One region of the Rhodococcus sp. NPDC056960 genome, then DNA from elsewhere that is predicted to be linked to it. Evidence: riboswitches for the same ligand, from Rfam matches in the RefSeq annotation. Region 1 holds a riboswitch; the other holds the start of a gene.
The links. A riboswitch is a leader RNA that binds a small molecule or an ion and turns the genes downstream of it on or off. The one in region 1 is predicted to bind cobalamin.
Positions count from the first base shown of each region.

Region 2: linked by a shared signal. The riboswitch ahead of ACFTWF_RS04405 (ABC transporter substrate-binding protein) and the one ahead of ACFTWF_RS18940 (CbtB domain-containing protein) in region 1 are both predicted to bind cobalamin.

Region 1 covers NZ_JBHURF010000011.1:92,324-98,062, reverse strand. The annotation lists gene ACFTWF_RS18960 (ATP-grasp domain-containing protein) at 1-13, opposite strand, end outside; gene ACFTWF_RS18955 (methyltransferase) at 69-1,088, opposite strand; gene ACFTWF_RS18950 (alpha/beta fold hydrolase) at 1,237-1,992, opposite strand; gene ACFTWF_RS18945 (antibiotic biosynthesis monooxygenase) at 2,025-2,339, shown strand; cobalamin riboswitch at 2,391-2,524, shown strand; gene ACFTWF_RS18940 (CbtB domain-containing protein) at 2,547-2,741, shown strand; gene ACFTWF_RS18935 (CbtA family protein) at 2,732-3,526, shown strand; gene ACFTWF_RS18930 (DUF5996 family protein) at 3,535-4,476, opposite strand; gene ACFTWF_RS18925 (DsbA family oxidoreductase) at 4,599-5,273, opposite strand; gene ACFTWF_RS18920 (CbtB domain-containing protein) at 5,508-5,702, shown strand; gene ACFTWF_RS18915 (hypothetical protein) at 5,725-5,739, shown strand, end outside.
Region 2 covers NZ_JBHURF010000002.1:285,938-291,676, forward strand. The annotation lists gene ACFTWF_RS04385 (SDR family NAD(P)-dependent oxidoreductase) at 1-484, shown strand, start outside; gene ACFTWF_RS04390 (SDR family NAD(P)-dependent oxidoreductase) at 481-1,227, shown strand; gene ACFTWF_RS04395 (hypothetical protein) at 1,241-1,396, opposite strand; gene ACFTWF_RS04400 (alpha/beta fold hydrolase) at 1,511-3,148, opposite strand; cobalamin riboswitch at 3,406-3,532, shown strand; gene ACFTWF_RS04405 (ABC transporter substrate-binding protein) at 3,582-4,625, shown strand; gene ACFTWF_RS04410 (FecCD family ABC transporter permease) at 4,709-5,683, shown strand; gene ACFTWF_RS04415 (ABC transporter ATP-binding protein) at 5,680-5,739, shown strand, end outside.

The DNA of each region.
Region 1 (5,739 bases):
ATATGTGAGCCATGCCGACCCAGCTCCTCGACGTCCACTCGAGGGATGCACGGGCTCGCGCGCCGGTCTCACTTCCCGCCCTCGATTACGCTGAAGCCGCAGGGCAGGAGCGTACTGCCGGTGAGTTCGAGGCCGGCGCGCTCGTACACGCGCGCGTAGTCCTGAATCGTTCGCTCGCGGCCGCCCGTCATGACCAGCATGGCGACGTCTACCACGTTTCCCCAGACGTATCCGCCGTCCTCGCTGATCACCCGCTCCAGGACCAGGATCCGGCCGCCGGGCTCGAGCGCGTTCGCGCAATTGGCTAGGATGCGCACCGAGTCGTCGTCGTTCATCGTGTGCAAAACGCTCTTGAGCAGGTGGACGTCGCCCCCGCCGGGCACCTCTTCCAGGCCGTCGCCGGGCACGATGTCGCAGCGCTCGTCGACGCCATGTTCCCGCAACGTGTGACCGGTCCTGGCCAGCGAGAACTCCAGGTCGTAGATCGTGGCCCGCAGATGACCGTATTTGCGCAACAGCTGGGCGGTCACGATGCCGTAGCCGCCGCCGACATCGATGACGTGCCGATTGTCCGTGAAATCGACCGCTTCCGCGGTCTCGAGACCGGCGCGGATCGAGATCTCGTGCCAGCCGAGATGGAAGCGCTGGGCGGAATCGGGGTGATCGGCCAGGTACTCGAAGAGGGGTTTGCCGAAGAACTGGCCGAATCCCGTCTGTCCCGTACGCGCGGAATGGAGCAGCTCGCTCCAGGCCAGGTACGTTTCTGCGCCGGCAAAGAGCTCCACCTCGCTTGCGATCGATTCCGGGTCATCCCTGCGCAAGAACTCCGCTCGCGGCGTGAGTGTGTACTTGTCCTGCTCGTCCACCGAGAAGATCCCGGCGCTCATCAGCAGACGGAGGATCCGCTTCAGCGCATCGGGATCAGTTCCGCTTCGTCGGGCGAGATCGACAAGCGATAGCGGGCCCTCCGCCAGCAGATCGGCGAGCTCCAGCTCGACGGCCACGAATAGGCAGCAGGATATGTTGTAGCCGTGAACCATCTCTTTGACACAGAGACGTTCGGGCTTGTCACGGAAATCGAAATACATTGCGCGCCTTCGATTAGCGGTTGAGGTCCCGGACTCCCGGGCTTTCAACCAGCGTGAGGCTTCACCGCGCCGGGCGATAGACACCCCGGGGCTGGCAACCATTCACCCCGCAGGGACATCGCGGCAGCCGGCTACGGAATTGCGGCTCTCAGCGGAGCCCGTCCAGGAATTCCTCGACCACCTTCCGGTACTGCTCCGGCTGGTCGTCGTGGACGAGGTGCCCGGCCTGCTCGATCCGGACGTACCGGGCGCCGGGATGCTGCTCGGCCATGGCCCGCATCTGGCCGTCGGGGGTGATGGTGAACTCGCCCTCGATCAGGAGCGCCGGCACCGTGACCGCCGCCCACTGATCCCAGAAGTGCCTGCCACCCCACTCCTCGGAGATGTCGCGGAACGTGTCGACGTCCCCGTGCAGGTACCACCCGTCGGCGCGCTTCTCGAACGAATCCAGGAAGTACTGTCCGGCGACCGGGCCGAAGAACTCGAACAGGTCCTCCCGTGTCGCGAACGGCTGCGGCCAGTTCGAGATCATCGCCGCCCAGTTCTCCGCGGTGCGGCCACGGAAGTCGGGTGCCATGTCCTCGAGCACCAGCGCCGCGACCTTCTCCGGGTATTCGGCCGCCAGGAACCAGGCGTGGAGAGCGCCCATCGAATGGCCGATCACGACCCAGGGCTCGGTGACGGGGGCGAGGGCGGCGGCGAGGTCGTCGACGAACGCTTCGGTGGTCAGTTCCGGAGGTGTGGGACGTCCGTGACCGGCGGCGTCGAACGTGAAGACGTGGCCGTGCTCGCGGAGCCACGGCACCTGCCGCCCCCATGTCCGGGCGCTGCCCATCAGCCCGTGCAGCAGCAGAATCGGCTGTCCCGTTCCACCCTCGTCGTGCAACGCACTCTCACCCGCCACCTCTCCGACGCTAGCGGAGTAACCTCGCCCGCATGGCAGTGGTGAAGATCAACGCAATCGACATCCCCGAGGGCGCGGGCCCCGAACTCGAGAAGCGCTTCGCGGGACGCGCGCACGCCGTGGAGAACTCTCCCGGCTTCCTCGGCTTCCAGCTCCTCCGTCCGGTGAAGGGCGAGAACCGCTACTTCGTCGTCACGCAGTGGGAGAGCGAAGAGGCTTTCGCGGCGTGGCGCGACGGTCCGGCCAGGGAGGCGCACGCCGGTGAGCGGCAGAAGCCGGTGGCGTCCGGGGCGTCGCTGCTGGAGTTCGAGGTCGTTCTCGACGTCACGGCGGCGAACAAGAGCTGAGCGGTGCGGCGGGGCGGAAGGATTGACACGACGGCCCGCCGGGTGCAAAAGTTCGCAGGACAATGCGATGGTTCGGCAGGAATCCGGTGTAATCCCGGAGCGGTCGCGCCACTGTAAATCGGAGTAGTCCTTCACGGGAACCACCTCGACAGCCAGATACTGCGGCCATCGCCTGGACCTAGGGGACGCGAAATCCCAGGAGGAACTATGGCACTCGCCTACGCACCCGGCTCGTCGGTCGACACGACCCGTCTCGCCGTGATCTCTTTCGCGATCGTTCTGTTCGCGATGCTCGCTCTCTACCTCGTGGGATTCGACCAGGGCGCGATTTCGCGCAGTGGCATGTACATGCACGAACTGATGCATGACGGACGCCACCTCCTGGGTCTGCCATGCCACTGACCGATTCCTTCACGAAACTCCTCATCCGCGGTCTGCTCGCCGGCCTCATCGCAGGCATCCTGGCCGGTGGCGTCGCATTCGTCCTCGGTGAGTCGCACATCGACGCGGCCATCGCGATCGAAGAGTCGCACAGCGCAGCGGAAGCCCCGGAGCACACGCACGACACATCCGCGGCGGACGAGCCGGCCGGGCACTCCCACGACGAGGAAGATGCACTGGTCAGTCGCAACGGACAGCGCTTCGGGCTGTTTCTCGCCACCTCCCTCGCGGGGCTCGCGCTCGGCGCGATCTTCGCCGTCGTCGCCCACTACGCGCGCCGGGTGACCACGTTGTCGGGGCCGGTACTCGGTCTGACACTGGCCACGCTGGGGTGGCTGGCCATCGAGGCGGTGCCGTTCTTCAAGTACCCCGCCAACCCGCCGGCGGTCGGGGACCCGGACACGATCAACCAGCGCACCTGGCTGTGGCTCGCCGCCGTCGTGCTGGGACTGCTCGCGGTGGTGGCCTCGGTGTTCGCGTCGAAGGCAGTGGTGGCGCAGGAGTTCCTGTCGGTGCGGATCGCGGCACCGGTTCTCGCCTTCCTCGTGGTCGTGACCATCGGATACCTCGTGCTGCCCACCGTCAACGAAGTGGGTGACGACTTCCCCGCAGTGCTGCTGTGGCAGTTCCGCCTGTCGTCGCTCGCGACCCAGGCGACGCTGTGGCTGGTGCTCGGCTTGGGCTTCGCGTTCCTCACGGAGCGGGCCAGCCGGGCGAAGACGCCCGCCGCGGCGAACGCCGTCTGAGTTCGGCGTCAGCGGGAGTTGTCCCATCGGGCCGGGTCCGCCTCCAGGGCGGCCCGGTCCCAGCCACCCCGGTCGGCGGCCGCGTCGTACGTGCCGTGCAGGAACTGCAGCAGGGCGGCATCGGGATCGTCCGCGGTCCGGACGGTCTCGTACGGCAGCAGGAACTGCCGGAACTCCGGGCTGTAGAAGGCACCGTCCGGCCCCACCGGATAGTCGGCGAAGCCGTCCGGTTCCGGGTAGGCGTACGCATAGAACGCGCCTTCCGCGCCGCCGCCCGGCCAGAACCCGCAGCTACTCAGCTCGTGTGAGTAGCCCTCCACCATCACCCAGTCTCCGCAATTCGGTGCTCCCCCGGGGTGAGTCGGCGCGGTCCGTCCCGAGAACCGGGTGCAGGCCAGGTCCAGCGCGCCCCAGAAGAAGTGCACCGGGCTGACCTTCCCGATGAAATGGGAGCGGAACTCGTGCAGGACACGGTCGGCCTGCACCAGCTGCCGCCAGAACTGGCGCACCGACTCCCCGTCGTACGAGCAGTGCTGGGTGTCCTGCGCGAACGGCACCGCGGGCTCCACCTCGTTGGGCCGGGCCAGGATCGTCGTCGTCACGTCCAGCTCGGCCAGCGTGTCCATCGTCTCCGCGTAGAAGTCGGCCACCGACTTCGGTTCGAGTGCAACCGTCCCCCTGGCGCCCTCACTCGTGCGGATCACCAGTTGCTGGTCGAAGAAGTCGAACTCGATGTCGAAACAGCCGGTGCCGTACGGGATGGTCGACGTGGTCAGGCCACGGGGGCTCACGTACAGCGGCACCTGCCACCAGTGATTGATCAACGGTGCGTGAGCCAGCCGGATCTTCCCGACGATCTGCGTCCACATGTGCAGGGTTTCCCTCGTGGACGTCCAGTCGTCCACCTTCAAAGCGGGCCATGCATCTCGGGTTCCTGCCTGCTCGTGCACAGTGCCTCCCTGCCGACGACGTGCATTTCAATCTGCCCGCCGTTCCGGGTGTTGGCAAGAGGCCGGGTCACGCATCTCGTCGCGGTGGTCGCCGCGCTGCATGGTTCGGCCTGCGCGAATCGCTACGTCGCGCGCACCTGATCGTCCGCGCTCGCCTGCACCAGAAGCTGCAGGAACACGTCCTTCGGCTGTGCACCGGACACCGCGACGCGCCGGTTGGCGACGAAGAACGGCACCGCCGACACCTGCAGCGCACGCGCCGTCTCGAGATCGGCCCGGACGGCGTCCGCCGCGGCATCGGACGCGAGCGCGGCGCGCACGGTATCGGCGTCGAGCCCGGCCCGCGACGCGATGTCGACGAGGGTCTCGCGGTCGTCGATCACGGCACCTTCGGCAAAGTGGGCGCGGAACAGCGCTTCCACCACGTCATCTCGCCTGTCACCCGCGAGATGGATCAGCCGGTGCGCGTCGAACGTGTTGGCCGCGATCACCGAATCGAAGTCGAGACGGAGGCCCTCGTCGGCCGCCGTCTGCGCAACGTGCCCGAACATCTGCCGGACCTGTTCCGGCGGCATCCCCTTGCTCTCCACGAGGGCGTCGAGTTCACTGCGCCGCTGCCCTGCCGGGGTGTCCGGGGACAACTGGTACGAGCGCCACACCACGGTCACGCGGTCGCGTCCCTCGAACTCGGCGAGGGCCGACAGGAAGCGATGCTTACCGATGTAGCACCAGGGACAGGCCACGTCGGACCAGATTTCGATCTCGATGTCGCCGTCGGCGTTCTGCTGTGTCGTCACAGTCCTGTGGAACAGATCGGTGCCGTATTCTGTTCCGGCTGGTTCGGCGGGAGCGTGTCTTGGTTCGCCGCGCTGCATTTACGCACAAAGAATTCGACCGAACGGTACGGTGAGGGTGTCGACACGGCGCGAGTAACGTCGTATCGATCGTGCCGCCGAGTGAGGGTGATCGTCGCAATGCCCGGACACTGGGCGGCCGATAAGTGCGGAACCCGAACTCCTCCAGGAGTAGCCATGGTTTACGTCTCTTCACCGAGCAAGTCCGTCGAATCACTCGCCGTCGTGCTGATTGCCGTCGGAGTCGTCCTGCTCGCTCTGCTCACCCTCTACCTGGTCGGCTTCGACCAGGGCGCGATCTCCCGAAGCGGCATGTACCTGCACGAATTGATGCACGACGGCCGCCATCTCCTGGGAGTTCCCTGTCACTAGTTGCACCACTACGGAGCACGCGATGAACTCTCCAGCA
Region 2 (5,739 bases), on a different contig from region 1:
CGGCATCAACCGGCGCGGTGACCTGCTGTCGCTGAGCGAGAACGACTGGTCCGCCTCGTTCGCGGTGAACGTCGACGCCATGTTCCACCTGTGCCGCGCGGTGCTGCCGGCGATGATCGAGGCGGGCACCGGCGCGATCGTCAACACCGCGTCCCAGTGGGGCCTTTACCCCGCCCCGGGGCACATCGCCTACAACGTCTCGAAGGCCGCGGTGGTCTCCTTCACCCAGAACCTCGCCCGCGACTACGCCCCGCGGGGTGTCCGGGTCAACGCCGTCTGCCCCGGCGAAATCCACACCCCGATGCTCGAAGCCGGCCTGGCCCGCAAGGGCCTGACCGTCGCCGACCTCGACGAGAAGGTCCCGTTCGGGCGGATCGGCCGCCCCGAGGAGGTCGCCGCGCTCGTGGCCTTCCTCGCCTCCGACGAGGCCCCCTTCATCTGCGGCGCCGCCGTGGAAATCACTGGCGCACAGGCAGTCGCGTGACCGCCCCGCTCGCCGGAAAGGCGGTACTGGTGACCGGGGCCTCCCGGGGAATCGGCGCGGCCACCGCCCGCGCGGTCCACCGGGACGGAGGCGTCGTCGTCGTGCACTACGGGTCGAACAGGCGCGCGGCGAAAACCCTCGCCGAGGAACTCGGTGGCACGCGGGTTCACCTCGTCCAGGGCGACCTCACCGACCCCGCCGACACCCGCGCGGTGTGGGACGAGGCGGTGCGAATGTGCGGGCGGATCGATGTGCTGGTCAACAACGCGGGCGCCTGGATCGCGTCCCCGATCGACGACCAGTCCGCGTGGAGCGAGGGATGGAGCCGCAATTTGGCTCTCAACCTCACCGCGCCCGCCGATCTGACCCGATACGCGATCACCCATTTCCGCGAACACGGCGGAGGTGCCGTGGTGACCGTCGCCAGCCGCTCGTCCCATCGCGGTGACGACGCCGACCACCTGGCGTACGGCGCCGCCAAGGGTGCGGTCCTGGCGTTCACGCGGGGGGTCGCCCGGGGCTTCGCAGGCGAGAACATCCTCGCGTACGCCGTCGCGCCGGGATGGGTGGCCACCGACCTCGCCGGCGACGCGGTGTCCGGCGACGCGGCCGCCGCCCTACCGCTCGGCGAGGTCACCCCACCCGAGGACGTCGCCGAGACGATCGCCTTCCTCGCCTCCGGTCGCGCCCGGCACGCAACCGGAACCACGATCGACATCACGGGGGCGGACTACGTCCGCTGAGCCGTCGACCCGATCAGTACCAGTACTGCCGTCCGCCGACCTTGCGTCCGCGCAGTCCGAGGAGCAGGAGGACGAGACCGACGACGCCGACGATGAGGCCTGCGATCCACAGTGACGAGATCTTGACGATCAAGCCGATGACGATGAGAACCACGCCGATTGCGATCATGGCCAATTCCTTCGTGAGAGTGGGCTCGGGTGGTGCACGACCGTCCGACTCTCGACGGTAGGCCCGGTCAGGCGCTGCACGCCTCGCCCGTGCCGGGTGAAACGCAGCGATCCCTCATTCGAGGAGTGGTGCGGTGATCGGCGCCTCGGGGGCGTGGGTGACCGTGGTGTGCCCGGTCTCGAGGTACTCGGTGACGGCCTGGTCGACGACGGTGTTTCCGCCCTGGATTCCGGCGCCGTGATCTCCGCCCTCGACGGTGACCAGGTTCGCGCCCATGTCGTGGGCGAGTTGCACGCCGCCCAGATAGGGAGTCTGCGGGTCGCGCAGACCCTGCAGGACGAGCGGCGCCGTCGCCAGCCCCCTGTTGCTCAGCGTGGGCAGTGCGGTGACGGGCGGCGCACCGGCGCAGAAGGGCCCGGCGCTGTAGCCGTAGCCGATGAGGTCGAAGAGGTCGCCGGTGACGAAGGTGGAGAAGAGCCAGCCCGGGATGCGGTCCGGGCGGTCGGGGACGCCGTTCTCGTTGCACAGGACGAGCGACTGCATCATCTGAGACTGCTCGATCCGCGCCAACTCCTGCTCCGACAGGTCCTTCATTCCGACGCCTTGGGGTATCGCGCCGACGCCGTCCCGGATCACCCGCGCCATGAGCGGCCAGCCGTTGCGGGCGGGAAGCACCTGACGGGTCATCACGTAGATGCTGGACGACATCTGGGTGTGCGACGGATCGGCGAGGCTGCGCACGAACGCCTCGAACTGGACGCGGGCCGGTCCGGTGAGATCGACCCCGCCGCGGTAGGCGTCGGCGAGGGCTTCGAGGCCGGGCGGCACGTCACCGACCTCGGCGGGCGGAGGCGCGAGGGTGGGGTTGCCGCCGGCCTCCTCGACCACCCGGTCGGACCACCGCTGATAGACCTTCAGCGGCGTGTCACCGAGCCCGTACGTGTCGTCGTGGGCGGCGATCCAGTCCATGAGGTCGTAGAAGCGTTTCTTGTAGCCGTCGTTCTGCTGCCACAGCACGTCGTTCCACAGCCAGTGCTGATCGACGGCGGAATCGAGGACCATGCGACCGGTGTGCTGGGGAAACAGCGTCGCGTAGGTGGATCCGAGGATCGTGCCGTAGGACAGGCCGTAGATGTCGATCACGTCCTCGCCCAGCGCGAGCCGGACCTGATCCCAGTCCCGCGCGGTGTTCTCGGTCGTCAGGTGCGCCGTGGTGCCGGGGGCCGCGGACTCGCATGCGGCCCGCGTGGCGGCCCCGCCGAAGCCGAGACCCAGTGCCGTCGTCTGCTCGGGGGTCAGGGTGCAGTCGACGGCGCCGGCGTACGGGAGCCCGCGCGGTTGCACACCGATCACGTCCCACTGCGCGCGGACGGCGTCGGGCAGGATGTCGGCGAACATGCTGGTCGAGCCGATCGCGTCGCCGCCGGGCCCACCGGGGTTGGTGAACAGGACGCCTCGGCGCGCGCCCGGATCCTCGGCGCGGTGGCGGGTGACGAGCACGTCGATCGTGCCGCCGGCGGGGTCGGCGTAATTGCGGGGAACGGTGACCGAGGCGCACTGATCGGCCGCCGGATCGCGCTCGTACTCGGCCGGGCACGACCCCCAGGCGAGGCCGCCACCCGGAGCCGGCTGCGCGGTGGCGAGCGGTGCGGCCCCCACGGCGACCGCGGCGGCGATGCCGGCGGCGAGAGCCACGAATCGGTGACGGTGTGAGAACGGCGTGTCGTGCAGGTGTCTGTCCATCCCCGGCATATTTCGCGGTCCCCCTCGTAGTCCCGTGTCGTGACGACAGCGGCGCCCGGCGCACCATCGCTCCGCCGCCAGTGTCGCAGACGCGCTGTGGATTCCCGGGTGTGCCGCAGCGGTGCGTGGCAGTTCGGCATGCCGTCAGCGCGATCGTAGAAGAAGTCCCGGACGTCCCCGTACGGCATCGCGGTCGACGGGCGACCGCTGTCCGAATACACCCGTGAGTACTTGTTAACCGCCCGCGGTTAACAAGTACTCACAGGGGCTATGGTGTGCGAGGCCGTCCGTGCGGCCACGATCGGCGAGGGAACCCGGTGTGAATCCGGGACTGACGCGCAACGGTGACGGTCCGAACAGGGCCGGAGTCCGACTGCTCACCGATCGAGTTCGGTGTTCCTCGGCTCCGCGACTGAGCCCTGATGAAGGAGTTCTTCTCGTTATGCGCACGTCCTGGCACCGTCTCGGTGTCACCCTCACTGCCGCCTCGATCCTGCTGCTCTCCGCCTGCTCGTCGACGCCGGACGAACCGGCGTCGGAGGCGGCCCCGGGCGCGTCCGCCTTTCCGATGACCGTCGAGAACTGCGGCCACACCGTCACGATCGACGCACCGCCGCAGCGCGCGGTGTCGCTGAACCAGGGCTCGACCGAGATCCTGCTCTCCCTTGGACTGGCGGATCGGATGGTGGGAACCGCCACCTGGACCGACCCGGTCCGCGAGAACCTGGCCGGCGACAACGCCCGCGTTGCGCGGCTGGCCGACAACAAACCGTCCTTCGAGGTGGTCCTCGACACCGAACCCGATTTCGTGACGGCGTCGTTCGGGGGCACTCTCGGCCCGGGTGGTGTCGCCGACCGCGACCAGTTCGACCAGCTCGGGGTGCCCAGCTACCTCTCCCCGACCGACTGCGTCGACAAGACCGACGAGAGCGTGAACGCCGACGGCGCCCGCACCGAACCGCTGCGCATCGACACCGTCTACAAGGAGATCCGGGAACTCGCCGCCATCTTCGACGTCCGCGAGCGCGGCGAGCGGTTCGTCGCGGAACTGCAGCAGCGCTTCGACGCCGCATCCCGTGAGGTCACGGCCTCCGGGGTGTCGCTGGCGTTCTGGTTCGCCGACACCAGGACCCCGTACATGGCGGGCTGCTGCGGCTCGTCCGGGATCATCACCAACTCGGTTGCCGCGCAGAACATCTTCGCCGACACCACCAACGAGTGGCCCCAGGTGAGCTGGGAGAGCGTGCTCGACCGCGACCCCACCGCACTGGTGCTCGCCGACCTCAGCCGGCGCAGCATCGACGGCGACGCACTCGACAGCAAGATCGCGTTCCTCGAGTCGAACCCCGTCACGCAGCGGCTCACCGCCGTCCGCGACAAGCGGTACATCGTGGTCAACGGCGCCGACCTGAACCCGTCGATTCGCACCGTCGACGGCGTGGAGAAGACGGCGGCCGCGCTGAAGCAGTGGGGACTGGCGCGCTGACCACGACCGCGACCCGACGCGAAAACCGAACGGCACGGGCCGCGTCCGGACCGGCGCTCGGGGTGCTCCTGCTCGGCGCCCTGATGGTGCTGGCCGGGTCCATCGCGGTGGTCATCACCTTCGGTCCCGCCAGCCTGTCGGTCGGCGACGTGTATGCGGTGGTGCTCGAGCACGCGGGTGTCGGCACGTCCGGGGTGAGCCGGATCAAGGACGGCATCGTGTGGGAGCTCCGCCTGCCGCGGACCCTCCTCGCCGCCGTCTGTGGCGCCGGGCTGGCCCTGTGCGGGACGATCATGCAGTCACTGCTGCGTAATCCGCTCGCCGACCCGTTCGTGCTCGGCATCTCCTCCGGGGCCTCGACCGGCGCCGTCGTCGTCGTGGTCCTCGGGCTCGGTGCCGGCGCCGTGTCGCTGTCCGCGGGCGCGTTCGCCGGTGCGGTGATCGCGTTCGTCCTGGTGATGCTGCTGGCGAGCGGTGCCGGTGGCGGCACCTCCCGGGTGGTGCTCGCCGGAGTGGCTGGTACACAGCTCTTCTCCGCGCTCACGTCGTTCATCGTGATCTCCTCCGCCGACGCCGAGCAGACCCGCGGGGTGCTGTTCTGGCTGCTGGGATCGCTGTCGGGCGCCGACTGGACCGACGTCGCCGTGTGCGGCGCGATCACCCTGGCCGGCCTGGTGGTGTGCCTGACGCAGTCGTCGGCGCTCGACGCGTTCACGTTCGGCAACACCGCGGCCGCCGCACTCGGGGTGTCCGTGCGGTGGATCCGCCTTCTGCTGCTCGGGATCACCGCCCTGGTCACCGCGGCGCTCGTCAGCGCGGCGGGCGCGATCGGGTTCGTGGGTCTGGTGCTCCCGCACGCCGCACGGTTCCTCGTCGGCCCCCGGCACAGCCGGCTGCTCCCGACCACCGCCGTGGTCGGGGCGATCTTCCTGGTGTGGGTGGACGCAATCGCCCGCACCGTGTTCGCGCCCCAGGAAGTCCCGGTCGGGGTCGTCACCGCGCTGATCGGCGTCCCCGCGTTCGCGATCATCCTGTTCCGCATGAGGACGAGCCCATGACGCTGCGCGCGCGAAACCTCCGCTGGAGCCGCGGCGGACACCTCGTCCTCGACGGG